DNA from 3 places in the Nocardioides sp. WG-D5 genome. Region 1 is predicted to be linked to each of the others. Evidence: predicted binding sites of a transcription regulator. Region 1 holds the regulator's gene; each other region holds the start of a gene.
The links. The regulator LexA, encoded in region 1, represses DNA repair genes until DNA is damaged. The targets are predictions, from matches to a motif close to TCGAACANNTGTTCGA.
Positions count from the first base shown of each region.

Region 1 (6,913 bases):
ACGTTGTGGACCTTCGTGACCACGTCACGGACCTGGGTCGCGTACGCCACCGAGGCGCTGTCGCCGCCCTTGCCCGGCGAGTAGTGGACGCAGACGACGTCGCTGCAGGTCTGGGTCGCGGTGCGCGGGCGGGCGAGCAGCTGGCGGGCGGCCTTCTGGCTGGATCCGTCCAGGGCGTCCTTTGCGTTCCAGAGGTTGGTCAGGGCGATGGTCGCGTCGGGCCGGCCCGCGACGTGCCTGCCCGGCACGACCTGGCGGGCGCCACGGACCGACTGGTTGCGCTTGACCTTCTTGGCCTCGGCGAGAGCCTCCCGGGCCGCCTCCTCCGTCACCGGCTGCGCGGCGCTGGTGTCACCGCCGGTGCGCACCGAGCTCGCCGGGGTCGATCCGGTTGCGGGCATGGTGGCGGCGAAGGTGGCCACTACCATCCCTGCGATCAAGACGAAGGAGCGTTGTTTGCGGTTGATCCGGCGGGCAATGTTTCGCATGAGATACCAGACGTTCGGGAAGGCAGACCAGGGCAGTCTAAGGGCACGACGACCCGGCCACACCGGTGAAACGCCTAGACGGGCTCGGTGACGTGATGGAGCCGGTTGCTCCCGGTCGCGGTGGCGTACGACCTGCTCCAGGTGGCCGTGGTCCTGGCGTCCTTGCGCTCGGCGATGACGTACCAGTCCATCTGGGCGCGGTTGCGGGTCACGTCGAGGACCGAGAAGCCGTGGTCGTCGAAGTTGAGGTAGCGGACGTGGCGGTTGGCGGTCCTGATGATCTCCTCGACCGTCACGCTGACCGTGCGGCGCGGGGCGCCGAGGATGTCCTTGAGGTTGTTCGAGGTCACCGAGGTGGCGACGAACTCGACGCCGGCCGTCCTGCCGAGCGGGTAGACGGCGGAGTCGTACGGCAGGTCGCAGGCCCAGGCCGAGTGGATGTCGCCGGTGACGAAGACGGTGTCGGTGATCGCGTTGTTGCGGATGTGCTCGAAGAGCTCGGTGCGGTCGGCGGTGTAGCCGTCCCACTGGTCCACGTTGAGGGCGATGCCGTTGTCGGGCAGCAGCCCGGTGACATCGTTGACCGGGCTGATGAGGCTCTTCGGAAGAGCTCCGAAGGTGACCGGCGCGATCATGACCGGGTTGCCGACGATCTTCCAGCGGGCGTCGGTGAGCAGGCCCTCCTTGAGCCACTCCAGCTGCTCGTCGCCGGTGATCGTGCGGTCCGGGTCGTCGGCCCCGGCCAGGTCGGTGCGGGCGACCTGCTGGGAGCGGTAGGACCGCAGGTCGAGCATGCTCAGCTCGAGCAGGGTCCCGAAGCGGAGCCTCCGGTAGATCGTGTCGTGGAGGTGGTCGTCGGTCTCCACCGTGGCGGTGCCGTCGACGCGCAGCGGCATCCACTCGTCGTAGGCCTGGTTGGAGTTGGTCTTGCGGTCGATCCAGTCGTACTCGCCGGGCTCGTTGTTCTCCGCGCCCAGCAGCCAGGCGTCGTTGGCGGACTCGTGGTCGTCCCAGGTGACGATCCAGGGCAGGTGGGCGTGGGCGTCGGCGAGGTCGACGTCCCGCTTGTACTGCGCGTGCCGGATCCGGTAGTCGGCCAGGGTGTGCATCTCGTGGGCCGGCTCGTGCGAGCGGATGTCCTCGTTGGCCATGCCGTAGCCGTACTCACCGGGCGCGTACTCGTAGAGGTAGTCGCCCAGGTGGAGGATCGCGTGCAGGTCGTCGCGGGCGGCGAGGTGGCGGTAGGCGGCGAACCAGCCGGCCTGCAGGTTGGAGCAGGAGACCACCCCGAAACGTACGTTGTCCGGGGTCGCGTCCGCGGCCGGAGCGGTGCGGGTGCGGCCGACGCGGCTGGTCTGGCCGTTGTAGCTGAAGCGGTAGAAGTACCAGCTCTCGGGCGAGAGGCCGGTGACGTCGAGCTTCACCGTGTGGTCGCGGTCGGGGCCGGTCTGCTGGGAGCCCTTGGCGACGACGCGACCGAAGTCCGCGGTCGGCGAGACCTCCCAGCGGACCAGGACCTCCTCGCCCAGGCCGGATCCCGGAGTCGCCTCCGCGGTGGGTGTGACCCGGGTCCAGATGACCACGCGGTGCGGGAGCGGGTCGCCCGAGGCGACACCGTGCTGGAAGTGGTTGAGCGTGGCGCCGGCCGCCTCGGCGGGTGCCGGCAGCGCCACGGCCCCCGCTCCTGCGGCGGTGGCCAGTCCGGCGGCGATGAGGGTGCGGCGGTCGATCTGCGTCTGAGTCACGCTGTATGGAACGACGCAGCCGCCGGCCCTGTCATGGGCCGGCGGCTGGATTTCACGCAGTGTTCCCGGGGAGGGCATGTCTGGGAAAGACACGGCGGCCGCGAGCGGCGTTTCGGGCCGATCTGGCAAGGCGGCGCTGCGAAGGCATCCTGGAGGCTGTCGAGCGGCGCCAACGCCGCCAGATCGGATGCGAAACGTCGCGCAGCGGGCGTGGATTTGCCAGACATGCCCTCCGGTTCCGGGAGGTGTGAGGCAGGACTCAGAGGCTGCGCAGGACCGCGGTCACCTTGCCGAGGATCGTCGCGTGGGTGCCGTCGATCGGTTCGTACGCCGCGTTGTGCGGCAGCAGCCAGACCTTGCCGTCCTTGCGGGAGAGCGTCTTGACGGTCGCCTCGCCGTCGATCAATGCGGCCACGATCTCGCCGTTCTCGGCGGTGGGCTGCTGGCGCACGACCACGAAGTCGCCGTCGCAGATCGCCGCGTCGACCATCGAGTCACCGGAGACCGAGAGCAGGAAGAGGTCGCCGTTGCCGACCAGCTGCTTGGGCAGCGGGAAGACGTCCTCGACGCTCTGCTGGCTCGAGGTCTCCTCGGCCAGGATCGGGCCACCGGCCGCGATCCGACCGACCAGGGGAACCATGGCGGCGTCGGGATTGGGGTTGACGACGGCCTCGGCCGTGATCGCCGGCTCGGTCTCCTCGCCGGACATCGCCTTGCGGTGGGCCATCACCTCGGGCAGGAAGACCTCGAGGGCGCGGGGCCGCTTCGGGTCCTTGCGGATCAGACCACGCTGCTCCAGCGCCCGCAGCTGGTGGGCGACGCTGCTGGTGCTGGTCAGCCCGACCGCGGCGCCGATCTCACGCATGCTGGGCGGATAGCCCCGCTGCTCGATGCTGTCGCGCAGGTGAGCGAGGATGCGCTGCTGACGCGGCGTGAGCCCGGTCGCGTCCGGCGGCCCGTCGGGCAGCTCGCGGACGCGGCTCTTCGAACCGCCTGATCCGGTGCCTGTCTTCTGCGTGGTCATGTCATCACATTAGTCCCTCTGGCACCACTACATCAAACATCTGTTCGATCTCTTCGGTAGTGCGTGTCGGCGTTCGAAAATTCTTGGGGTCGCTACTTGCGTTGTTCGAACACGTGATCTACCTTCGAACATGTGCTCGATCGAACACGTGATCGAGAGACTTGTGAACTGGAGGCCGTGATGAGTGCAACCGTCTATGTGCTGCCCGTAGCCGAGCCGCCCCGGCCCGTGCGGGAGGTGCGTCGCTCGACCGTGCGGCTCACTCGGCGGGGCCGGATCGTCGTGTTCGCGTTCGCGCTCGTGGTGCTCTTCGGGATCGCGCTGATCGGGGCGCGGGTGGCCTTCGCGGTGGAGGACGGTGCCGACAAAAGCCCCGCTCCCTCCGCCCACACGATGGTCGTCGGCGATGGCGACACGCTCTGGGACATCTCGGCGGAAGCCGTCGCCGGGACCGACGCCTCGATTCGGGAGATGGAGCAGAGGATCAAGGAGCTCAACAGTCTCGAGTCCTCGATGCTCGTGTCCGGGCAGACCTTGATCATTCCGACCGCGCCGTAGAGGCGCCCACAGATGTCCGGCTGCTCCTTCGACCCTGGCAGCCGGCAACCGGGGAAAAGTGAGAGTGCTGCAGACGATGGGAAGCGTCTGCAGCACTCTCGCTGTCCTGGCGGTCGTCAGTGACGCCCGCGATAGGGCGTGTCCGGTTCGGCCGGCGGCCACGGCTTGTTGCGGGAGCTGTGGCGCGGCGGCCACTCGTCGTCCGGCTCGGCGGCCGGCGGGTCCTGGGGCTGGCGCTGGGCGGGCATCGCCTGCGTCGCCGCGGGATCCTGGGTCAGCCGAGCCCTCGAGCCGGTCTGGCCGTAGCTGGTCGGAGCCTGGTAGGCGCCCGACTGATACTGCGACGAGCCGGCCTGCTGGGTGGGGTAGCTGTCCGTGCCGTAGCCCTGCGAACCGTATGCCGGGGAGCTTGTCGGCGTGGAGGTCGGCGTCGGCGGGCTCGTGTAGTAGGGCGGAGCACTCGGCGGTGTCGGGGCCGGCGGCTGGTAGCTCGGTGCGCCGTAGGCCGACCGGCTCCCGGTGTTGCCGAAGTCCGGGGAGCTGCTCGTGTAGCCGTAGGGCGACTGCGAGCCGGTGTCGGTGTAGGCCGAGCGGCTGCCGGTGTCGCCGTACAGAGACTGGTTGCCGGTGTCGTACGGAGACTGGCTCCCGGTGTCGGAGCTGTGCCGGCCGTAGGAGCTGGTGTCCTCGTAGCCGTAGGAGCCGGTGCCGTAGTAGTCCTGCTCGGTGTAGGTCGGGTCGCCGTAGGGCTGCTCCGGGTAGTCCTGCTCCTCGACGTAGGCGTTGGAGTGGCTTCCGGTGTAGTCGTCGGCGGGCGGTGGGGTGGGGGAGCCGGTGAGGGCCCGCCAGGCCTTCCCGGCGAAGGTGAAGGTCAGGAAGAGACAGGCGACTGCGACGACGGCCGCGATGGCGAGCTTCACCCAGGCGCCGGAATCGCCTCCTCGTGCGTCGGCCCCGAAACCGACGGCGATCCACACGAGCACTCCCCAGATGACGAGGAATGCCAGCGTCGCGATCGCAGGCAAGATGAACGGTGGCCGGGGACCGCTTCTGGGGCGCGTGCCTCTCCGCGACCCGACGCGATTACCTCCGGAGATGTTTGTCACGGGGTCATTCTTACCCATCTGGGCCAGCCCGTCGCCGCTGAACCGGAATCTTTCGGTGTTTGACCGGCGACACGCCGGGCGCACGGGGAAACGCGGCGCTCGCTTGCATCGGCTGGGGGGCGGGCGTACGGTTACCACTACATCTAGTAGTTACACCGCTGTAGTTATCCACATCTAGTTCACATGAACGGGCGGATGACCCACAGCCCCGAGGGTGTTGTTCCACAGGGACTCACGCTCAATTCCACAGGTTCCACAGGCTCGGGCCGCCGCTGAGACGGCCTGGATCCACAAGGCTTCACGAGAGGGGCTCGACCGTGCACTGTCCGTTCTGCCGACACAGCGACACCAAGGTGCTCGACTCCCGTGTGGCCGAGGACGGCGGCCAGATCCGGCGCCGTCGGGTCTGCCAGGAATGTGGGAAGCGGTTCACGACCGTCGAGCAGATGCAGCTGATGGTGGCCAAGCGCTCCGGCGCAGCGGAGCCGTTCAGCCGCGACAAGGCGGTGCACGGCGTACGCAAGGCGTGCAAGGGGCGTCCGGTCACCGAGGACCAGCTCGCCTGCCTCGGCCAGGAGGTCGAGCAGGCGCTGCGGAGCCAGGGGTTGGCAGAGGTCCCCAGCCACGAGGTGGGGCTGGCGATCCTCGCGCCGCTGCGCGAGCTCGACGAGGTGGCCTACCTGCGCTTCGCGAGCGTCTACCGGGCCTTCGGCTCGGCCGACGACTTCGAGCGCGAGATCCAGATGCTGCGTACGGAACGGGAAGTCCAGGACTTCGAGGCAGAACATCCGGTCGAGGCCCCGGTGGGCAGCGACTAGATCCCACGGCCATTCGCAACGATGGCACACAGACCGGCCCGGGCAGGCCGTGGGGAAGCGACCTGTCCGGGCCATCCAGCGAAAACAGCACAGCACGACGCACGAAGCCCGAACGGGCGCAACAGGAGACTCCACCATCAGCACCGACCAGCAGTACGGCACAGCGATCGATGACAACAGGGGGAACGAAATGACAGACACGGCAGCAGAGGCACAGGCATCGTCGAAGGCGGGCGCCGGGCTGAAGATCGAGCGGATCTTCAGCACCGAGGGCGTCCACCCCTACGACGAGATCACCTGGGAGCGACGCGACGTCGTCCAGAAGAACTGGAAGACGGGTGAGACCGTCTTCGAGCAGACCGGAGTCGAGTTCCCCGACTTCTGGTCGATCAACGCCTCGACGATCGTGACGACCAAGTACTTCCGCGGTGCCCTCGGCACCGACAAGCGTGAGCAGAGCCTGAAGCAGCTGATCGACCGGGTCGTGAACACCTACGTCGCCTCCGGCAAGGAGAACGGCTACTTCGCCTCCGAGGCCGACGCCGACCTCTTCGGTCGCGAGCTCACCTGGCTGCTGGTCAACCAGCACTTCGCCTTCAACTCGCCGGTCTGGTTCAACGTCGGCACCGAGTCCCCCCAGCAGGTCTCGGCCTGTTTCATCCTCTCGGTCGACGACTCCATGGACTCGATCCTGAACTGGTACAAGGAGGAGGGCCTGATCTTCAAGGGCGGCTCCGGTGCCGGTCTCAACCTCTCCCGCATCCGCTCCTCCAAGGAGCTGCTGAAGTCCTCCGGCGGCACCGCCTCCGGCCCGGTCTCCTTCATGCGCGGTGCCGACGCCTCCGCGGGCACCATCAAGTCCGGTGGCGCCACCCGCCGCGCGGCGAAGATGGTCGTCCTCGACGTCGACCACCCCGACATCGAGGAGTTCGTCGAGACCAAGGCGCGCGAGGAGGACAAGATCCGCGCGCTGCGCGACGCCGGCTTCGACATGGACCTGGGTGGCAAGGACATCTCTTCCGTGCAGTACCAGAACGCCAACAACTCCGTGCGCGTCTCCGACGAGTTCATGCGTGCGGTCGAGGAGGGCAAGAAGTTCGGCCTCCGGGCGCGTACGACCGGTGAGGTCATCGAGGAGATCGACGCCCGCGAGCTGTTCCGCAAGATCTCGATC
Region 1 is NZ_CM132928.1:3,722,996-3,729,908, forward strand. Features, by position in the region: gene ACWZJV_RS18120 (MXAN_6640 family putative metalloprotease) at 1-422, opposite strand, end outside; gene ACWZJV_RS18125 (alkaline phosphatase D family protein) at 563-2,233, opposite strand; gene lexA (transcriptional repressor LexA) at 2,493-3,257, opposite strand; gene ACWZJV_RS18135 (LysM peptidoglycan-binding domain-containing protein) at 3,438-3,815, shown strand; gene ACWZJV_RS18140 (hypothetical protein) at 3,932-4,840, opposite strand; gene nrdR (transcriptional regulator NrdR) at 5,239-5,739, shown strand; gene ACWZJV_RS18150 (vitamin B12-dependent ribonucleotide reductase) at 5,930-6,913, shown strand, end outside.

Region 2 (6,913 bases), 2.6 Mb from region 1:
GGAAGCGGAGCTTCGCGGTCTGGCGAACGCGCTCGGCGGTCTCCTGCTGCACCTTGCCGGTGCCGGGGATCGAGACCTTGATGACGTCGTTGCCCTCGGTGGTCACCCGGCCGCCGGTGATGCCGGAGCCGTTGACGCGCTGGTCGATGATCGCCTTCGCCTCGTCGAGGCTCTCCTTCGGGACGGAGCCGCCCTCGGAGTTCTCGGCGGTCATCGAGATCTCGGTGCCGCCACGGAGGTCGAGGCCCAGCTCGGGCTTCCAGGTGCCGGCGAACGCGATGCCGCCGAACATGATCGCGATCGCCAGGAAGAGCAGTGCGAGTGTCCGCCCTGGGCGCGCGGTCTTGCGTGCCATGAGTTCGGTCAGTCCTTCTTGTCGAGGTCCACGATGACGTTCTCGGCATCGGCAGAGGTCTCGTCGGCCGCAGCCTCGACCTCGGTCTTCTCGCCGGACTCGTCGTCGGACTCGTCGGAGTCCTCGGCGGGCGCCTCGGTGACCTTCTGGGCCACCGCCTGGCGCACGACCTGGATGACGACGCCGTCGGCGATCTCGACCTTGATGTTGGTGGTGGTCTCCTCGACCTCGGTCACGGTGCCGAAGAGCCCGGCGGTCAGCATCACCCGGTCACCCGGCTGGAGGTTGAGCTGGAGCTCTCGAGCCTCCTTCGCACGCTTCTGCTGCGGCCTGATCAACAGGAAGTAGAACAGGACGATGATGACGATGAAAGGAAGGAATTCCACGGGGGTTCGGCTCCGACAGTCTGAGTGGTGGCCGGCAGGCGCACGGCGACGTGCAAGTCTAACCAGGCACCTGGTTGGGACTGTGAATCAGGCCTCATCCCAGAGCGTGTCCCTCGACCATGCCGCTGCCTCGGCGCTGGCCGGGACCGGCAGCCCGAGGTGCTCCCATGCTGCCGGGGTCGCGACACGGCCCCGCGGCGTACGGGCCAGGAAGCCGCTGCGCACCAGGAACGGCTCGGCGACCTCCTCGACCGTCTCGCGCTCCTCCCCCACCGCGACGGCGAGCGTGGAGATGCCCACCGGGCCGCCGCCGAAGCGGCGGCACAGGGCGTCGAGGACGGCCAGGTCGAGGCGGTCCAGGCCGAGCGGGTCGACCTCGTAGAGGTCCAGGGCCTTCTGGGCGACCTGCTGGGTGACCGTGCCGTCCGCCTTGACCTGGGCATAGTCGCGTACGCGGCGCAGCAGGCGGTTGGCGATGCGTGGGGTGCCGCGGGAGCGGCCGGCGATCTCGGCGGCGCCGTCGTCGCGGAGGGTGACCTCGAGCAGGCCCGCGGAGCGGCGCACGATCAGCTCGAGGTCCGCCGGGTCGTAGAGCTCCAGATGGCCGGTGAAGCCGAACCTGTCCCGCAGCGGGCCGGGGAGGAGCCCGGCGCGGGTCGTCGCGCCGACCAGCGTGAACGGCGGCAGGTCGATCGGGATCGCGGTCGCACCCGGGCCCTTGCCGATGACGACGTCGACCCGGAAGTCCTCCATCGCCAGGTAGAGCATCTCCTCGGCGGGGCGGCTCATCCGGTGGATCTCGTCGACGAAGAGCACCTCGCCCTCGTTGAGCCCGCTCAGGATCGCGGCCAGATCCCCGGCGTGGGTGATCGCGGGTCCGCTGGTGATCCGCAGGGGTGCCGACATCTCGGCGGCGATGATCATCGCGAGCGTGGTCTTGCCGAGTCCCGGCGGCCCGGACAGGAGTACGTGGTCAGGGGCCCGCTCGCGCTGCCTCGCCGCCTCCAGGACGAGACTGAGCTGCTCGCGGACGCGCTGCTGGCCGATCAGCTCGTCGAGGCTCTTGGGGCGCAGCGCGGCCTCGACCGCCCGGTCGTCCCCATCGGCCTCGGCGATCGTCAGCGAGGAGAAGTAGTCCTCCTCGGCTGCGGTCAGGTCGTCCTCGTGCATGAGTGCCTATGCCTTCGAAAGGGTGCGCAGGGCCGCCCGCAGCAGCAGCGAGATGTTGGCCTGGTCGCCGGCCTCCGGCTCGATGGCGGTGACCGCCTTGTCGGCGTCCCGGGCGTTGTAGCCCAGGCCGATGAGGGCCTCGGTGACCTGGTCACGCCACGGCGCCGCGCCCTGCTGGACCGCCGCCGGGGCCGAGGCGCTGCCCGCGGGCGCGCCGATCCGGTCCTTGAGCTCCAGGATCACCCGCTGGGCGCCCTTCTGACCGATGCCGGGGACCTTGGTGAGGGTCTTGGCGTCCTCGGTCGAGATGGCCAGCCGGATGCCGTCGGGCGAGAGCACCGCGAGCATCGCCTGGGCGAGCTTCGGGCCGACGCCGGAGGCGGTCTGGAGAAGCTCGAAGAGCGTGCGCTCATCGGTGTCGGTGAAGCCGAAGAGGGTCAGCGAGTCCTCGCGCACGACCAGGCTCGTCGGCAGGTGCGCCTCCTCGCCGGTGCGGAGCGTCGCCAGGGTGTTGGGCGTGCAGAGCAGCTCGATGCCGATGCCGCCGACCTCGACGACAGCGGTGGAGAGACTGACGGCGGCGACCTTGCCGCGCACGGACGCGATCATCTACGGGACCCTTCTGTTGAGCACATCTGTTGAGCGCCGCCCTGCCGCGGCCACCGCGGCTTCGATGCGGTTCTGGGCGCCTCCGCGCCACTGGTGGGTGATGGCCAGCGCGAGCGCGTCGGCGGCGTCGGCGGGCTTCGGCGGGGTCGGGAGCCGCAGGATCCGGGTCACCATCGCGGTCACCTGGGCCTTGTCGGCACGGCCGTTGCCGGAGACCGCGGCCTTGACCTCGGACGGGGTGTGCAGGGCGACCGGGAGACCGCGCCGGGCGGCACAGACCATGGCGAGACCGCTGGCCTGGGCCGTACCCATGATCGTGGAGACGTTCGAGCGCGCGAAGATCCGCTCGATCGCGACCGCGTCGGGCCGGTGCTCCTCGATCCAGGCGTCGATCCCCTTCTCGATACTCACCAGCCGCTCCCAGACGGGCAGGTCTGCGGACGTACGGATCACTCCGACGTCCACCATCGACAGCGGCCGGCCGAGCGAGCCGTCGACCACGCCCATCCCGCACCGGGTCAGGCCGGGGTCGATCCCAAGCACGCGCACTGGAGCACCTCTTCCACAACGACCGAGCCGGCCGGGTGTCGAACGTCTGTTCGCAGACTACCGGTCGGCTGCTGCCTCCGGGCCCGCGACACCCTCATTCAGGAGGATGTGACGTGCCCGGAGGTCCGAGGTCGAGGCTCCGGGCTCACAGAGTGTCGGTGCGTCGCTCCTCGACGGTCTCCGTGCCGTCGGCATGCCTCCGCCTCGCGACCGTGCGTGACCGACCTCCGGTGTTCAGGGTCACAGCGGTCAGGATCAGCACCACGGCTCCGACAGCGGCCAGGATCCAGCCGACCAGGGTCAGATCGACCCCACTGACCGAGACATGCACAGCCAACGCCAGGACAAGTCCGACGACGAGCAGAATAGCCCCTACGCCGTATCCCATCGTGTACTCCTTCCGGTGCGAACCGGCCTCGTGGCGGTTCGTGACCTTCCGGATACCCAGCATCCGGCCCGAGAATGAGCCGTACGGCCCAGCTCGCAGCCCGATCAGCGGAGCGATCAGGCGTCGACGGTCTCCATGACCTCGTCGGGGATGTCGGCGTTGGAGAAGACGTTCTGCACGTCGTCGAGGTCGTCGACGGCGTCGATGAGCTTGAAGACCTTCTCGGCGGACGAGGCGTCGGCGACCGGGATGTCCATGCTCGCGACGAACTGGACCTCGGCGGAGTCGTAGTCGATCCCGGCGTCCTGGAGCGCGGTGCGGACCGCGACCACGTCGCTGGGGTCGGAGACGATCTCGAAGGACTCACCGAGGTCGTTGACGTCCTCGGCACCCGCGTCGAGGGTGGCCTCGAGCAGGTCGTCCTCGGTGATCGTCTTCCCCTCCTGGGCCTTGGCCACCACGACGACGCCCTTGCGGTCGAAGAGGCGCGAGACCGAGCCCGGGTCGGCCATGGTGCCGCCGTTGCGGGTGACCGCGGTGCGGACCTCCATGGCCGCCCGGTTGCGGTTGTCGGTCAGACACTCGATGAGGAGGGCGACACCCTGGGGGCCGTAGACCTCGTACATGATCGTGTCGTAGCTGACGCCGCCGCCGTCGAGCCCACCGCCGCGCTTGACCGCGCGGTCGATGTTGTCGTTGGGGACCGACTGCTTCTTGGCCTTCTGGATCGCGTCGTAGAGGGTCGGGTTTCCGGCCGGGTCCGGACCGCCGGTCTTGGCCGCGATCTCGATCGTCTTGATGAGCTTGGCGAAGAGCTTGCCGCGCTTGGCGTCGATCGCCGCCTTCTTGTGCTTGGTCGTTGCCCACTTTGAGTGGCCGCTCATCGTTGAACCGTCCTTTGCCCCACGTCGTCGTCTCTGCTTGTCGAGCCGCCACCGGAGTCGTCACAGGGCAGCAGGTGCCCATTCTAACTACGTGGCGTGCGGCACCGTCAGCAGCAGGTGTCCAGGAACAGCCGGTGCAGGCGGTCGTCGGCGTTGACCTCGGGGTGGAAGCTGGTGGCCATCAGCTGGTTCTGGCGTACGGCGACGGGGTGACCCTCGACGCTCGCCAGCACCTCGACGCCCTCACCGATCTCCTCGACCCAGGGTGCCCGGATGAAGACGCCGTGGACCGTTCCGTCGAGGCCGGTGACCTCCAGGTCGGTCTCGAACGAATCGGTCTGCCGCCCGAAGGCGTTACGCCGCACCGTCATGTCGAGCCCGCCGATGGTCTCCTGGCCTGCCGCCCCGTCGAGGAGGCGGTCGGCCAGGAGCACCATGCCCGCGCAGGTGCCGAGCGCCGACATCCCGGTGCGGACACGGTCGCGCAGCGGGTCGAGCAGCTCGAACGTACGGGCAAGTCGCCACATCGCCGTCGACTCACCGCCGGGGATGACGAGGGCGTCGCACGCGTCGAGCTCCTCCCTCCGCCGCACGGAGGTGCCCTTCACCCCCAGCCGGTCGAGGGCGGCGAGGTGCTCGCGGACGTCGCCCTGGAGGGCGAGTACGCCGACCGTGGTCACCAGCCGCGCTCCGCGAACTGGATCGACCGGGCCGGCTCGTCGACGTTGATGCCGACCATCGCCTCGCCGAGACCACGCGAGACCTTGGCGACGACGTCGGGGTCGTCGTGGAAGGTGGTCGCCTTGACGATCGCCTCGGCGCGCTGGGCCGGGTTGCCGGACTTGAAGATGCCAGAGCCGACGAAGACGCCCTCGGCGCCGAGCTGCATCATCATCGCGGCGTCGGCCGGGGTCGCGATGCCGCCGGCGGTGAACAGGACCACCGGGAGCTTGCCGTTCTCGGCGACCTCCTTGACGAGCTCGTAGGGGGCCTGGAGCTCCTTGGCCGCCACGTAGAGCTCGTCGTCGGCGAGCGCGCCGAGGCGGCGGATCTCGCGGCGGATCGTACGCATGTGGGTGACCGCGTTGGAGACGTCGCCGGTGCCGGCCTCGCCCTTGGAGCGGATCATCGCCGCGCCCTCGGTGATGCGACGCAGGGCCTCGCCGAGGTTGGTCGCACCGCACACGAACGGCACGGTGTAGGCCCACTTGTCGATGTGGTTCTCGTAGTCGGCCGGGGTCAGCACCTCGGACTCGTCGATGTAGTCGACGCCCAGGGACTGCAGCACCTGCGCCTCGGCGAAGTGGCCGATGCGGGCCTTGGCCATGACCGGGATGGAGACGGCCTCGATGATGCCGTCGATCATGTCGGGGTCGGACATGCGGCTCACGCCGCCCTGGGCGCGGATGTCGGCGGGGACGCGCTCGAGCGCCATCACCGCCACCGCCCCGGCGTCCTCGGCGATCTTCGCCTGCTCGGGGGTGACCACGTCCATGATCACGCCGCCCTTGAGCATCTCCGCCATCCCGCGCTTGACGCGCGAGGTTCCCGTCTCATTCGTGCTTGTTGCCATGGTGCGATCGTAGGTCGGGATCGGACGTACGCCACCCTCGGAAAGGCCTGGTCAGGCCACTGTTCCCAAAGTGGACTGCTAGGAGGCCACTCAGGAGGCCAGTGCTTCGACGGCTTCGGCGACCGCGGCCGGGGCGCCGGCCAGGGACCAGAGGACACCGCCCGCCTCGACCTGGGCCGTGGTGCCGCCGGCGCCGAGGATGAGGGCCGCTCCGGGGAGGCGGTCCCAGTCGGGGACGGAGTGCTGGAGAAAGAGGTGGAGCTTGCCCTGGGCGATGGCGGTGAGGTCCATCGACCCGGAGCCGAGGATCCGGATGGAGGCGGCCTGGCTCGCGACGCGGACGTAGGCCTCGCCGACGGGGTGCCTCAGCTTGGCCGGGTGGAGATAGGTCGTCAGGCAGGCCAGGGCGAGCGGCGTGTCGAGCACCGCGTCGAGCCGGACCCCGTTGCGGGTGGTGGGCAGCTCGGGTCCACCCACGTAGACGGCGTCCTCGGCCGGCGAGTAGACGGCGCCCAGGACCAGATCGTCCCCGTCGGTCAGCGCCAGCGCCGAGCACCACCAGTCGAGCCCGCGGACAAAGTTGTAGGTGCCGTCGACCGGGTCGATGGTCCACACCCGGCCCGTGGTCGACTCGCGGGCCGAGCCCTCCTCGCCCAGCACGCCGTCGCCGGGGTGCTCGGACGCGAGCCGGTCGACGATCGCCTTCTCGGCGGCCTTGTCGGCCGCGGTGACCAGGTCGGAGACCGAGGTCTTGGTCTCGATCGAGTCGCCGATGCCCGCGCTGCGCATCTTGGCGGCGAGAGCGCCGGCGCCACGGACGAGCTCGGTGGCCAGGCGTACGTCGGCCGCGCTCGGCGCGGTCACGAGGCGGCCTCCTCGGCGAGAGCCTGCCTGCGGACGGTCCACACGCGCTGTCCGACGGTGACCGTCGAGGCGACCGCGAGGATCCACAGCGCGATGTAGATGAGGAGGTCGAGGTCGAAGATGCCGGCGAAGCCG
Region 2 is NZ_CM132928.1:461,119-468,031, forward strand. Features, by position in the region: gene secD (protein translocase subunit SecD) at 1-355, opposite strand, end outside; gene yajC (preprotein translocase subunit YajC) at 364-741, opposite strand; gene ruvB (Holliday junction branch migration DNA helicase RuvB) at 829-1,911, opposite strand; gene ruvA (Holliday junction branch migration protein RuvA) at 1,918-2,520, opposite strand; gene ruvC (crossover junction endodeoxyribonuclease RuvC) at 2,521-3,069, opposite strand; gene ACWZJV_RS02315 (DUF6458 family protein) at 3,215-3,457, opposite strand; gene ACWZJV_RS02320 (YebC/PmpR family DNA-binding transcriptional regulator) at 3,574-4,341, opposite strand; gene pdxT (pyridoxal 5'-phosphate synthase glutaminase subunit PdxT) at 4,449-5,021, opposite strand; gene pdxS (pyridoxal 5'-phosphate synthase lyase subunit PdxS) at 5,018-5,914, opposite strand; gene ACWZJV_RS02335 (inositol monophosphatase family protein) at 6,005-6,778, opposite strand; gene pgsA (phosphatidylinositol phosphate synthase) at 6,775-6,913, opposite strand, start outside.
Region 2: a site for LexA is predicted at 3,108-3,123, ahead of ruvC (crossover junction endodeoxyribonuclease RuvC). Genes of this name have one in related genera too.

Region 3 (6,913 bases), 1.7 Mb from region 1:
CCCTTCGCGCGGATCAGCTGGGAGGCCGCCGCGCGGGCCAACATCTCGGCCGAGCTTGAGACGCTCGCACCATATCTGTCACCCGATCGATAACAATTGGTTCCATACCCCTCCGGGGTGACAGAATCCGTCGGTGAGCTTCCAGACGTACGCCGACCTGTGGCGGATCCCTGACGTTCGCCGCATCCTCGTGCTGGGTCTGTTCCTGCGCGTCCCGATGCCGGCGTCCTCGGTCATCGTGACCCTGCACGTGGTCGGACCCCTGGATCGCTCCTACGCCGAGGCCGGCCTGGTCTCGACGGTGCTCGCGATCGCGATGGCGATCTCCGGGCCCTGGCTCGGCCGGCTCCTCGACCGCCTCGGGCTGCGGCGTACGCTCCTGCTGCCGCTGGCCATCCTCCCGATCGCCTGGTCGATCGCTCCCTGGGTCGGCTACCTTCCGCTGATCGTGCTGATCGCCGTCGCCGGGCTCTTCACCGTGCCGTCCTGGTCGATCGTGCGCCAGGTCGTGCTCCGCTCGGTCGAACCCGGGCAGCGCACCGCGGCGCTCAGCGCCGACGCGATCATGACGGAGCTCGCCTTCATGGTCGGGCCGGTGATCGGCGTGCTCAGCGCCAGCTACCTCGGCACCTCGTGGGCGCTGCTGGTGACCCAGTGGCTCGGGATCGCCGCGGCCATCGTGCTGTGGCTGCTCAACCCGAGCATCACCGAGGGCGAGCCGGCCGTGCCGAGCGACGCGGTCCCCAGCGACTCCGGCGCCCCGGCTCGCCGCTTCGCACTCCCGTCGTGGGTGAGCCCGGGCGTCGTACTCCTCCTCGCCGGCACCTTCACCGCCTCGCTCATCCTCATCGCCGAGGACCTCGGCACCGTGGCCGCGATGCGCGACTTCGACCGCACCGCCCTCCTCGGGCTGATGATGGCGATCTGGGCGCTCGGGTCCCTGGTCGGCGCGCTCGTCTACGGCGCGCTCAACCGCCACCCGTCCGCCGCGGTGATGCTCGTCCTGCTGGGCGCAACGACGGTGCTCACCGCGTTCGCCTGGGGTCCGGTCTCGTTCGCCGTGCTGCTCCTGCTCAGCGGCTTCTTCTGCGCGCCGACCCTGACCGCGGCGCTCGAGGCGATCACCAGCCGCGTCCCCTCGACCGTACGCGGCGAGGTGATGGGCTGGCACGGCTCGGCCATCACCCTCGGCAGCGCCGTCGGCGCACCCACCGCCGGGTTCGCCATCGACCTGATCGGCTGGCAGGGCGGCTTCATCCTCGGCGGCGGGCTCGGCCTGCTCATCGCGGCAGCGATCTGGCTCACCGTGCGGCGGATGACGAAGCCCACGGCGGAGGCGCCGCTCCCGGGCGAGAAGTCACCCGCCTAGCGCGGCTTGCGGCGCCGCAGGCCGGCAGCAAGCAGGGCAGAGACCAGAGCCCGGGACGTCACCTCGACCGCACCGGCGGCGACCATGTCGTCGTACGCCTCCGCCGGGACGTCGTAGTGGTCCCGGTCGAACCCGCGGGCCGGGATCCCCATCCGGCTCGCGAAGGCGTGCAGCTCCTCGTAGGAGGTGTCGCTGGCCAGGTGCGACCACATCCGGCCACGACTGGGCACGTTCGGCGGATCGATCAGAATCACAGGCTGCATTGTTGGCGATTGCTCCGCAATTCGCGAGCGCTTCCGCTTGACCCTCGCCTCCTTGACCGGTGGGCAAGAATGGTCGGTGATGAACACGACAGTGCTGTTCGAGGCTCGGGCGAAGGTGCTCCATGACCTCGATGCGCGCGGACTCGCCGGCGCGGCGGCCGTCTCAGCCCTCGAGGACGCGATGACCGAGCGCGGCTGGTGGGTGGAGCAGTGGCCGGAGGGCAAGGCGTACGTCGCCGGCCTGGTCGCCCAGGACGTGCAGGACGTGCTCTTCGACGAGAACTCCGAGCGCTGGCCCGTGTGCACGCTCTGTCCGCCCGAGGCCCCGGTGCACTCGCTCCACATCACCCCCGACCTGGGCGGCCCGGACCCGATCTGGGTGTGCGAGGAGAGCGGCGACGTGGTCGCCCCGCTCGGCGATCTCTGAGCCGCAGGCGTCAGGAGGGGCCGAGCTGCAGGTGCAGCGCGTAGCGGTCGGCGCGGTAGACCGAGCGGCAGACCTCGACGTAGCGGTCCCCCGCCACCGACTTCCGCTGCCTGCGGAGCACGGGCACACCGACCGAGAGGCCGAGCAGCGTGGCCTCCTCGATGTTGGCCACATCGGCGCGGAACGTGTCGTCGACCCACGACGGGCGCATGTGCCGGCGGGCCAGCTCGGCGTAGAGGCTGGTCGGCGTGGTGCGCTCGAGCATCCCGGGCACGATCGTCTCGTCGAGATAGACGTCCTCGATGCAGATCGGCACCCCGTCGCCGCGGCGCAGACGGCGCCAGTGGACGACGGCCGCGCCCTCCTTGATCGCCAGCGCACGCGCGATCGTGGGCCCGGCCTTCTCCCGGCCCAGCAGCAGCGTCTCGGAGGAGGCCTGCATCCCCCGGCGAGCCATCTCCTCGCTGAACCCGAGCACCGGACTCTGCGCCCGCGGCGGACGCGCCACGAACGTGCCCCGGCCCGGGATCCGGACCAGCAGACCGTCGGCGACGAGCGCGTCGAGCGCCTGCCGCACGGTCGCCCTGGCGACGCTGAACTTCTGGACCAGCTCGCGCTCCGAGGGTGCCGACGCACCCGGGCTCTCCCCGATGACCAGCTCCCGGACGTACTCCCGGATCTGGACGTGCTTGAGCGAACGCTCACCGTCGACCGACCGGACCATGAGCAGAGCGTAGGTGTACACATGGCGTACGGTCCCGGGTTTGGTCAAGTTGTGACATTGCAATGAGATGAGGCAGATCAGGTGCAACGAAACCCGAATACAGGATTTCGCTAGAACACATGTTCGATCCCGAGGTATGCTGCCAGAGTGGACTTCCAGGGAACACTCTTCGCCCCCACCGACGACGAGACCACCGAGACGACCTACGAGCGGATCCATCTGGACCGCGGAGCCTGGGTGGACGTCGCCCGTGGCTGGCTGCCTGATCCCGACGACGTCTTCGCGGCCCTGGTCCACGACGTCCCGTGGCGCGAGGAGCGCCGGCAGATGTACGACCGCGTCGTCGACGTACCCCGGCTCCTGCACACCTACCTCCAGGGCGACCCGCTCCCCCATCCGCGGCTCGCCGAGGCCCGCGGCCGCCTCACCGCCCACTACCTGCCCGAGCTCGGCGAGCCGTTCGTGACCGCGGGCTGCTGCTACTACCGCAACGGCAACGACTCGGTCGCCTGGCACGGCGACCGGATCGGTCGCGGCCGCAGCAACGACACGATGGTCGCGATCGTCTCCGTCGGCGACCCGCGCCGTCTGGCGCTGCGGCCCCAGGGCGGCGGCAAGGGGATGAGCATCGAGATGGGCCACGGCGACCTGGTCGTCATGGGCGGCTCCTGCCAGCGCACCTGGGAGCACGCCATCCCCAAGGTCTCCTCCGCCGGCCCCCGGATCTCGGTCCAGTTCCGGCCCCGCAACGTCTTCTGAGACTCCCTCAGGATGCTGCGACGCCGTCCATGAGGTTGGCGACCAGGGCGGTGGCGAACTCACGGGTGACGGGCTCGTCAGGGATGAGCAGCCGGTGGTAGACCGATCCCCAGAGCTGGTCGATGAGGACTCGTACGTCGACGTCCGGCCGGATCTGGCCAGCCTCCTGAGCGGCCGTGAGGCGCTCCACGGCCAGGCGGCGGCGCTCGGCGGAGTAGAGGGCTCGATACGCGGCCGCGAGCTCGGGGTCCGTCTGCGCCTCCCCGATCAGCTGGAGGAGCGCTGAACCGCCGGCCGTCTCGGTCATCAGCGCGACGAAGGCGTGCAGCTGGCTGAGGAGATCGGCCCGGATGTCGCCGGTGTCCGGGAAGGCCAGAGTGTCCTCGACCGCGTGGAAGTAACCGTCGAGAGCGAGCGCACCCCGAGACGGCCACCACTTGTAGAGCGTCGTCTTGCTGACCCCTGCGAGGCGGGCGACCCGGTCGAAAGTGAGGTCGGCGATGCCCTCGGTGAGGAGCAGCTCACCCGTCGCACGAAGGATGTCGGCTCGGACCTCGTCGGCGGGTCGCCGGCCCCGTCCACGGCGTGGCGGAACGTCCTCGGCGGTCATGATCCGTCCCCTTCTGATGTCGATCGGTGAGCCAGTGTATGAGGAGTCATCACTCGATCCGGAGTTCGGCGATCAGCCCGTCGCGGAGCTCGAAGGTCATCGGCCCGGTGCCGTTGTAGCCGCTGCCGCTGACCCGCAACGTGACCACCCAGGCTTCCCCGGTGCCCCCGGGCGTCCAGTCGATGACGTCGAAGTGTGCCTGCACGCCGATGTTGTCGGTCTCGTTCCAGGCACGTACGCCGTCGCGGCCACGGAATCTCCGGCCCCAGTCGACGATGAGCGCGTCCTGGGTGAATGCTGCAGCGAAGGCCTCGGAGTCCCCGCGGTTGGTCGCCTCGACGAAGGTCTCGATCGATCTCGGGAGGTTGTTCATTGTCTGCTCCTTGGAAAGTGGGTCGGCGCTGAGGTGCGGTCGACAGCGGGATGGCGCTGTCGACCGCACCCCGTTCACCGAGCAACGGTCAGAAGGTCGGCGAGGTCGACGCGGGTGAGGAACTCGCGGCGGACACGATCAGCCACGTCGGAGACCTCCTCCGAGCCGTCGTCCGCCGGGTCGATGTGGACCCGGAACGGACGCTCACCGGCCGGCAGGGACACGATCCGCGCGATCTCGTCGGAGACCATCGAGGCGTCCGCGTCGGCCGGAGCCAGCGCGGCGAGCTTCTCGGCCACCTGGCCCATGAGCCCGGCGTAGCGGGTCTCGTACGCGGCCTCGACCGCCGTGTCGGCCGGCCGGCCGGAGTGCGCGAAGTGGTTCGTGCCGCTGGTGAACGAGCCCGGCACGACGATCGAGGTCTCCACACCCCAGCGGGCCAGCTCGCCGGCGTAGGAGACGGCGAGGGAGTCCATGCCCGCCTTGGCGGCGAAGTAGGGCGCCAGGTAGGGCGGCGTACCACCCTTGACCGAGGAGCTCGACACCCACACCACCAGGCCGGCACCACGTGCCCGCATGCCCGGCAGCACGGCGCGGTTCACCCGCTGGGTCGAGAGCACGTTGACGTCGTACAGCTCGGCCAGCTGCTCGGGCGTGAACGCCTCGGTCGGGCCGACGACCATGTGACCGGCGTTGTGGATGAGGACGTCGATGCGGCCGTTGTCGGCCTCGATCCGGGCGATGGCCGCATCGACCGAGTCCTGGGAGTTGACGTCGAGCTCGATCGCGCGGAGGTCGACCCCGTGCTCGGCCGAGTAGTCGGCCGCCGCCCGGACCGCCGGGGCGTTGCGGCCGCTGGTCTCGCGCATCCCGGCGTAGACGGTCTGTCCGGCCCGCGCCAGCGCGCGGGCGGTGAGGGCACCGAAGCCGCTCGAGGCCCCGGTGATGACGACGATCTGGTTCATGACGATGTCCTTCCTTGGGGTTCTTCGTGGGGTTCTCTGCGGCTCAGACCATGCCGCCGTTGGCGTACACGACCTGACCGTTGATCCACCGGCACGGGCCCGCGAGGAAGGCCACGACCTCGGCGATGTCGTCGGGCGTGCCGAGGCGGTGCAGCGGGTTCATGTTGGCCATCCGCTCGATGGTCTCCTCGTCCTTGCCGTCCAGGAACAGCGGCGTGGCGACCGGTCCCGGCGCGACCGCGTTGACGGTGATGTCGCGACCCGCGAGCTCCTTGGCCAGCACCATGGTGAGCGCGTCGACAGCGCCCTTGGACGCGGTGTAGGCGGCGTACCCCGGCAGCGCGACCTTCTTGACCGAGGTCGAGAAGTTGATGACGGCGCCGCCGTCACGGACCTGGTTCGCGGCGAGCTGCGAGACGACGAAGGTGCCGCGGATGTTGGTGCGGTGCATCCGGTCGAGGACGTCCAGGTCCAGCGAGGCGATCGGGCTCAGCGCCATGATCCCGGCGGTGTTGACGACGACGTCGATGCCGCCGAACGCCTCGCTGGTGGCCTTGAAGGCCTCGGCCATCGCGACCTCGTCCGCGACGTCACCGCCGACCGCGATCGCCTGGCCGCCGGCCGCGGCGATCTCCGCGACGAGCTTCTCGGCCCGCTCCGCGTTGCCGGCGTAGTGCACGGCGACCGCGAAGCCGTCGCGGGCCAGTCGCTCGACGACAGCCGCTCCGATGCCGCCCGAGCCGCCGGTGACCAGTGCGACGCGGGTGTTGTTGATGGTGGTCATGGTGCCTCCTTCAGGAGTTGATGTGAACGATGTGTCCATATAACCACAGATATGAACTCTCTGTCCACATATGTGGTTCATGCCACCCGTTGAAGGCCCTTCACGGTGCCCGGAAACGGCTTTCGAGTGGGCCCCAGATGCGTTCCGTACGCTGGTAGGAAAGGATGGGACCGACAGCCGACGCCTCTGGAGCCGCCTTGACCACCACCGCACCCACCCTCGCCCCGCCGTCCGCCGAGGAGATCGCCAGGGCGAAGGAGATCGTCGGGCGGATCAGCACCGCCTTCAGCAGCCGTGTGGTCGGCCAGGAACGGCTCAGGACAGCGCTGCTGATCGCGCTTCTCTCCGAGGGCCACGTGCTGCTGGAGAGCGTGCCCGGACTGGCCAAGACACTTGCCGCGAGCACGCTGAGCCAGACGGTGAAGGCACAGTTCTCCCGGATCCAGTGCACCCCCGACCTGCTGCCGAGCGACATCATCGGCACCCAGGTCTACGACCAGCGCAACCACGAGTTCGAGACCCAGCTCGGACCGGTCCATGCCAACTTCGTGCTGCTGGACGAGATCAACCGAAGCTCCGCCAAGACCCAGAGCGCCATGCTCGAGGCGATGCAGGAGCGCCAGACGAGCATCGCCGGCC
Region 3 is NZ_CM132928.1:2,044,707-2,051,619, forward strand. Features, by position in the region: gene ACWZJV_RS09965 (HD domain-containing protein) at 1-93, shown strand, start outside; gene ACWZJV_RS09970 (MFS transporter) at 134-1,369, shown strand; gene ACWZJV_RS09975 (DUF4031 domain-containing protein) at 1,366-1,632, opposite strand; gene ACWZJV_RS09980 (hypothetical protein) at 1,712-2,059, shown strand; gene ACWZJV_RS09985 (GntR family transcriptional regulator) at 2,070-2,804, opposite strand; gene ACWZJV_RS09990 (alpha-ketoglutarate-dependent dioxygenase AlkB) at 2,931-3,542, shown strand; gene ACWZJV_RS09995 (TetR/AcrR family transcriptional regulator) at 3,550-4,152, opposite strand; gene ACWZJV_RS10000 (nuclear transport factor 2 family protein) at 4,202-4,525, opposite strand; gene ACWZJV_RS10005 (SDR family NAD(P)-dependent oxidoreductase) at 4,600-5,490, opposite strand; gene ACWZJV_RS10010 (SDR family oxidoreductase) at 5,534-6,274, opposite strand; gene ACWZJV_RS10015 (AAA family ATPase) at 6,472-6,913, shown strand, end outside.
Region 3: a site for LexA is predicted at 2,895-2,910, ahead of ACWZJV_RS09990 (alpha-ketoglutarate-dependent dioxygenase AlkB). Genes of this name have one in related genera too.